2 regions of the Thermoanaerobacter siderophilus SR4 genome follow, and region 1 is predicted to be linked to the other one. Evidence: predicted binding sites of a transcription regulator. Region 1 holds the regulator's gene; the other holds the start of a gene.
What was found. The regulator HrcA, encoded in region 1, represses chaperone genes, less so after heat shock. The targets are predictions, from matches to a motif close to ATTAGCACTCANNNNNNNTGAGTGCTAAT.
Positions count from the first base shown of each region.

Region 1 (3,387 bases):
CCAGGCTGCAATAGGCTCTAAGATTATTGCAAGAGAGACTGTAAAAGCTTTGAGAAAAAACGTTCTTGCCAAGTGTTATGGAGGAGACGTAACTCGTAAGAAAAAACTTTTGGAGAAGCAAAAAGAAGGTAAAAAGCGCATGAGACAGGTGGGAAGTGTTGAAATACCTCAAGAGGCTTTTATGTCAATATTGAAGCTAGATGATGAAAAATGAGGGAGATAGGACTATACATTCACATTCCTTTTTGTAAAAGAAAATGCTATTATTGTGATTTTAATTCTTATGCAGGCTATGATTATCTTTTTGACGACTATATTCGGGCACTACTTATGGAAATAGAATCAAATTCTACAAAAGATTATAATGTGGTTTCGGTTTATATAGGAGGAGGGACCCCTAACCTTTTGCCTCCTTCTTATATAGAGAGGATATTGAAGTCTGTATTTAAAAATTATAAAATACTTGATGGTTGCGAAATTACTATTGAAATGAATCCCGGCCTTATAACTGAAGAAAAACTAAAAATTTATAAAGACAACGGGATAAACCGAGTAAGTATTGGACTTCAAGCTTTTCAAAATAGGCTTTTAAAATATATAGGTAGAATTCATACAATAGAAGATTTTTTTGAAAATTATGAGTTAGTGAAAAAGTTCTTTGGCAATATAAATATTGACCTGATGTATGCTCTTCCTACTCAAACCTTTAAAGAGTGGCAAGAAACTTTAAAAGAAGTAGTAAAATTACAGCCGACGCATGTTTCTACTTATAGCTTGATTTTAGAACCTAACACCTCCTTTTACAGACTTTATGAAAAGGGTCAGTTGCCTATAGTTGATGAGGAAGAAGAGCTTAAAATGTATCATTGGGGTATAGAGTTTTTAAAAGAAAAAGGTTATCACCATTACGAAATATCTAATTTTGCATTGCCCACATTTGAATGTCGCCACAATATTTTATACTGGGAATGCAAAAATTATTTGGGATTTGGTGCAGGAGCCCATTCTTATATGGAGGGTGTGAGATATAGTAATATTGAAAATATAAAAGACTATATTAAGAGCATTTTAGAAAGAAAAAGTGCAGTTAAGGAAAAAATAAAGTTGGCAAAAGAAGATAGAATGGCTGAGTTTATGTTTTTAGGAATGAGAATGACAAAAGGAGTGTGTGACAAGGATTTTAAGAAAAGATTTGGTATCAGTTTGTTTGAATTTTACAAAAAAGTAATACAAAAATACTTAAATGAAGGTCTAATTGAGATTGATAATGAGTGTGCAAAACTTACCGAGAGGGGTATTGATGTCTCTAACGTCATTTTTGAAGAATTTCTGCCCTAAATGAGTATTGACAAAAAATTATAAGAGTGGTATTTTAAAAACATGAATTAGCACTCAATCGAGTAGAGTGCTAATAATACATGGGGTGGTGAAAATGCCGTTAGATGATAGGAAGAAAAAAATACTATATGCGGTTATTACTGATTATATTATGACGGCAGAGCCAATAGGGTCGAGAACAATAGCTAAGAAGTACAATATAGGACTAAGTTCTGCTACTATAAGAAACGAAATGGCGGATTTAGAAGAAATGGGATATTTGGAGCAACCTCATACTTCCGCAGGAAGAATACCTTCAGATAAAGGATATAGATTTTATGTAGACAGCATTCTTCGAAATTATATAAACAATGACCCTCCAATTAGCTATAATACTCGCGAGGAAATAATAGCAGAATTTGATGAAATTGTAAAGAAATATGCAAGAATTTTGGCTAACATAACTCACCATACTACAGTTGCTAAAATGCCAAAGTTGAACCCTGATAGAATAAGGAAAATCCAACTTATACCTGTTGCTTCTAATAAAATGATCTTTTTAGTAGTGACAGACACAGGAATTGTAAAAAATTACTTGCTAAATTTATGCCAAAATGTAGATAGAACTATCTTTGAGTTTTTAAACAATTTGTTAAATGACAAAATTGCTGGCAAAAGCGAAAAAGATATTTTTGAGTTTTTACAAAAAGATTTAAGGCAGATGTTGGGAGAGGTAGCTTTTATAGCCGACGAATTGATAAACACTATACTTTTGAGCTTGAAGCAGTTACAAGAAACGGACATTTATGCGGATGGAACTTTCCATATTTTAGATTTTCCTGAATACAAGGATTTAGGCAAAGCAAAAAATTTTTTCAATCTTTTGGACAACAAGTCGTTATTGAACGAAGTTTTAGAGCCTGAAGTAGATTTTATAGATGTGAGAATAGGAAGTGAAAACAAGTTTGAAGAGATGAAAGACTTAAGCGTAATAAAAACCACTTATAAGATTAACGGTCGTGTGGTGGGTACAATAGGAATTATAGGACCTACAAGAATGGATTATAGAAGGTTGATTAACGAAATCAATATGATGACAAAAGAGCTTTCAAATCTTTTGTCGAGTATATACAATGATGAAATATAACGAGGTGATATAAGTGGAAGAGATGGAAAAAGAAATTAACAAAGAGGAGGAAAAGGATGTAAATAATTTAGAATCAAATGAACAAATGGAAGGGCCTCCTGAAGAGGAAGAACAAACACAGCAGGAGCATAAGCAACAAACGGTTGATGAAATAGAGGAATTAAAGCAAAAACTTCAGCAAAAAGAGGCTGAAGCTCAAGAATATTTAGATATTGCACAAAGATTGAAAGCAGAATTTGAAAATTACAGAAAAAGAATAGAAAAAGAAAAAGCTGAGATGATCGATTACGGGCAAGAAACAGTGATTTTAGAACTTTTGACTATTATGGATAATTTTGAAAGAGCTTTGGCAAGCAGTGGAGATTATAATTCTCTAAAAGAAGGGATAGAATTAATTTACAGGCAGTTTAAAAAATATTGGATAAATTTGGTGTGAAAGAAATTGAAGCAGAGGGGCAGATTTTTGACCCCTATAAACACCATGCTGTAATGCAGGAAGAGGTAGAAGGAAAGCAACCAAATGAAATTATTGAAGTTTTCCAAAAAGGGTATTATCTAAAAGATAAAGTAATAAGACCAAGTTTGGTTAAAGTAGCAAAATAAAAAGGAGGTTGAAAAATATGGGGAAAGTTATAGGAATTGACTTAGGAACTACATTTTCTTGTGTTGCTGTTATGGAAGGAGGCCAACCTGTAGTAATACCTAACGCAGAAGGAGCTCGTACTACGCCTTCAGTCGTCGCTTTTACTAAAGAAGGAGAAAGGTTAGTAGGGCAAGTTGCAAAAAGGCAGGCAATTGTAAATCCTGACAGGACTATAATGTCTATAAAAAGACACATGGGAACTGATTACAAAGTAAAAATTGACGATAAAGAGTATACACCTCAAGAGATTTCTGCAATGATTTTGCAAAAGCTTAAGGCT
Region 1 covers NZ_CM001486.1:2,505,835-2,509,221, reverse strand. Annotated here, with positions in the region: partial or broken gene lepA (translation elongation factor 4) at 1-214, shown strand, start outside; gene hemW (radical SAM family heme chaperone HemW) at 211-1,338, shown strand; gene hrcA (heat-inducible transcriptional repressor HrcA) at 1,433-2,464, shown strand; partial or broken gene grpE (nucleotide exchange factor GrpE) at 2,487-3,067, shown strand; gene dnaK (molecular chaperone DnaK) at 3,085-3,387, shown strand, end outside.

Region 2 (3,387 bases), 1.2 Mb from region 1:
TTTAAATCCATATCTTTCTTTCAATGTTTCTTTGGGTAATACTGGAAGATTGGGCACACCGTGAGGAATGACAGTGATTTTATTAGAAGGTATGTGATATATCTTTTCAAGAAGTGGTATAGTATTTTTAGCCATTGTAACTACTTTAACACTTTTTTTACCTAATTCTTTAAGTATCATAAGTTGTTTTTCATTTGGATTTGATAATACTGTGTGGACTGTCAAAACAAAGGGTATATTTAAATTGTCTACCAAATCTAATAAGTACTCTCCACTTTCTCCTCCAAATATTCCGTATTCATGTTCTATAATGAGCAAATCTATGTCAGATTCATTTAATTCACGGGCTAATCTTACATAATCTTCTCTTACAAATTGTTGTAACTGATATTTAACATCACTATCGTATTCGTAAGTTTTATTATCGTTTATTGCAATTACTCCTGCAAAATTAATAAGTTTTATCTTTTTTATTTCATTAACTAAATCTTGAGTAAAAGTAGCAATGCCACACTCTCTTGGTGGATAAGTGCTCAAAAATGCTACATTTCTCCCCAATACGCTCATCATATCACGCCCCCTTCTTAGTTTGTTTAGTATTAAGTTGTCAACGTAGTACTTGCCAATCTATTAGCTGTAAACACTGTATTTTTAACTTCCATATTCACCTCTACTATACATTCTGAAGTGACAACTGCATTCTCTAATCTTGCAAACCTGCGCACTTTTACATTATCCCACAATACACTTTGTGATACTTTGCTCTCTTGACCTATTCGACAGTTATTCCCAATTACTGTATACGGACCAACTGTAGCATAGGCATCAATTTCAGTATTATTTCCAATATAAGCAGGTCCTATCACTTTTGCGGTAGGATGAATTTTAACATTGTCTCCTAAAATTATACCTCTTGAGGAAGTAGTACTTACAAATTTTGATTTTCCTTTTAAAATGTCCTCATGAACTTTTTTGTATTTATCTATTGTACCTATATCTATCCAGTAGCCGTTAAATTTATAAATAGCCATTCTATACCCTTTTTCCAAAAGTTTGGGATATGTCTCCCTCTCTACAGATACTACTGTATTTTCAGGAATTTCTTTTAACACCTCAGGTTCAAATACATATACTCCTGCGTTAATATACTTAGAATTACTCTCGCCTAGTTTGGGCTTTTCTTTGAAAGCAGTTATAAAGCCTTTTTCATCAAATTCTATAACTCCGTACTGAGAAGTATCTCTTACTTCAATAGATGCAATAGTTACTTGAGCTCTTCTTCTCTTGTGGTATTTTATCAAATCTGCATAGTCAATATCACTGACGATATCAGAGTTTAAAATGAGGAAAGTATCATCAAAAAATTTTTCGGCGTTTTTTATTGCCCCACCAGTCCCCAAAGGAGATTCTTCTGTAATATAGTGTATTTTTACACCTAAGTCCTCTTTTGGCTTGAAGTAATCTTCAATGTACTGAGACTTATAATAAGTACTTATTACAACTTCATCTACTCCACTTTTTTTAAGGTTTAAAATAATCCTTTCTAAAAGAGGTCTTCCCATGATAGGAACCATTGGTTTTGGCAGGTCATCTGTAAGAGGTCTTAGCCTTGTTCCCAAACCTCCTGCCAATAACAACGCCTTCATAAAAGACCCCTCCTTTATGAAGTTTTTCAAAAATTAACCTTAAAAACAAAAGAAGGGCGTGATACAAGTGATATAATTTATAAGAACGATAAGAACTAAGAAGAGGAGAAATATATTAGCACTCTTGAAATTCGGCTGCTAATAAGTATTATAATTAATCCTTTTTGGCATGTCAAGTACTTTTCTGTAAATAAAAACAGGCCTTTTAAAAGCCTGCTAAAATTTGATATCTTTCATCTCTAATATCGCCACGCCTATAACAGTATCCGCGCCCCCATAATAAACGTAAATAGTATCATCTTTTACTGCATTACCACAACTAAATACAACATTAGGAATGTATCCTTCTTTTTCCCACTGTAGTTCTGGCTCTAAGATAGGTTCTTTTTGCCTTGCAATAATCTTTGATGGATCTTCTAAATCTAAAAGGACTGCTCCCAATCTATATACATTATTGTCATCAGCTGCATGGTATATCAAAAACCAACCATCTTTTGTCCTAATAGGCGGCCCTCCAATTCCGACTCTCGCACTTTCCCACGTTCCAGGAATTGGCTTAATGATAGGCTTATGGTCATACCAATTTTTTAAATCTTCTGAAAAGGCAATCCATATATCTGGATACCTTCTATGAAGCATCACATACTTTCCATTGATTTTTTCAGGAAATAAAGAGGCGTCTTTATTAGGTTCATCTAAAACTACTCCTTTTCTCTCCCAATCTATAAGGTTTTTGGAGGTAGCCAAACAAATCCTATAGTCATCATGAAACCTGTCCCCAAAACCTGTGTACATCATATAATAAATGCCGTCAATTTTGACTATCCTTGGGTCTTCTAATCCTCTGAGCTCTTGTTCTGTCTCATTGCTCATCACTGGTTTGTCTAATCTCATAAAATTAATCCCGTCTTTGCTAACTGCATACCCCAGGCGAGAAGTATATTTCCCATATTTGGCGTGAGGTCCAATGTCAGTAGCCCTATAAATCAAGTGAAACAGTCCATTGTCATAAATTGCTGCAGTATTAAAAACTGCTGCTCTTTCCCATTCATTTTCTGCTTTTGGCATCAATACTGGCTTATCTGATAATCTCTTTAATTTTATCACTCCATACACTCCTTTTAAAATTTTACTTTTTCTTTTTCAATGGCTGCTACACCTATATGGGTATCTGCTGCTCCGTAATACACGTAATACATGTCATTCACTTCAACTGCTCCACAGCTAAATACCACATTAGGCACAAGCCCATTTATTTCCCAATCCAACTCTGGCTCTAAAATAGGCTCTTTTTGTCTCGCAACAACCTTTGATGGGTCCTTTAAGTCTAAAAGAGCTGCACCAAGTCTGTACACATTGTTGTCATCCACCCCGTGATATATTAAAAGCCATCCATCTTCTCTTTTTATAGGAGGTCCTGCTATGCCAATTTTCTTTGACTCCCATGTGTAAGGTTTAGGGGACATTATAATCTTATGGTCATACCAATTTACTAAATCATCAGAATAAGCAATCCAAATATCGGGCATTCTTCTATGGAAAAGCACATACTTTCCATCTATTTTTTCGGACAAAAGCGCCGCATCTTTATTGGGTTCATCAAGAACAATTCTATGTCCTTTCCAATTTTTTAAATCATCAGACCAAACCATACATATTCTAAAATCCAGCCAGTCCCTTCCTCCAAAACCTGTATAGAGCATGTAATACTTGTCGTCAATTTTTGTAATTCTTGGGTCTT
Region 2 covers NZ_CM001486.1:1,322,737-1,326,123, reverse strand. Annotated here, with positions in the region: gene THESIDRAFT1_RS06430 (glycosyltransferase family 4 protein) at 1-570, opposite strand, end outside; gene THESIDRAFT1_RS06425 (nucleotidyltransferase family protein) at 600-1,646, opposite strand; gene THESIDRAFT1_RS06420 (beta-1,2-mannobiose phosphorylase) at 1,863-2,753, opposite strand; gene THESIDRAFT1_RS06415 (beta-1,2-mannobiose phosphorylase) at 2,768-3,387, opposite strand, start outside.
Region 2: the regulator HrcA is predicted to act here: its motif matches at 1,761-1,789, upstream of THESIDRAFT1_RS06425 (nucleotidyltransferase family protein).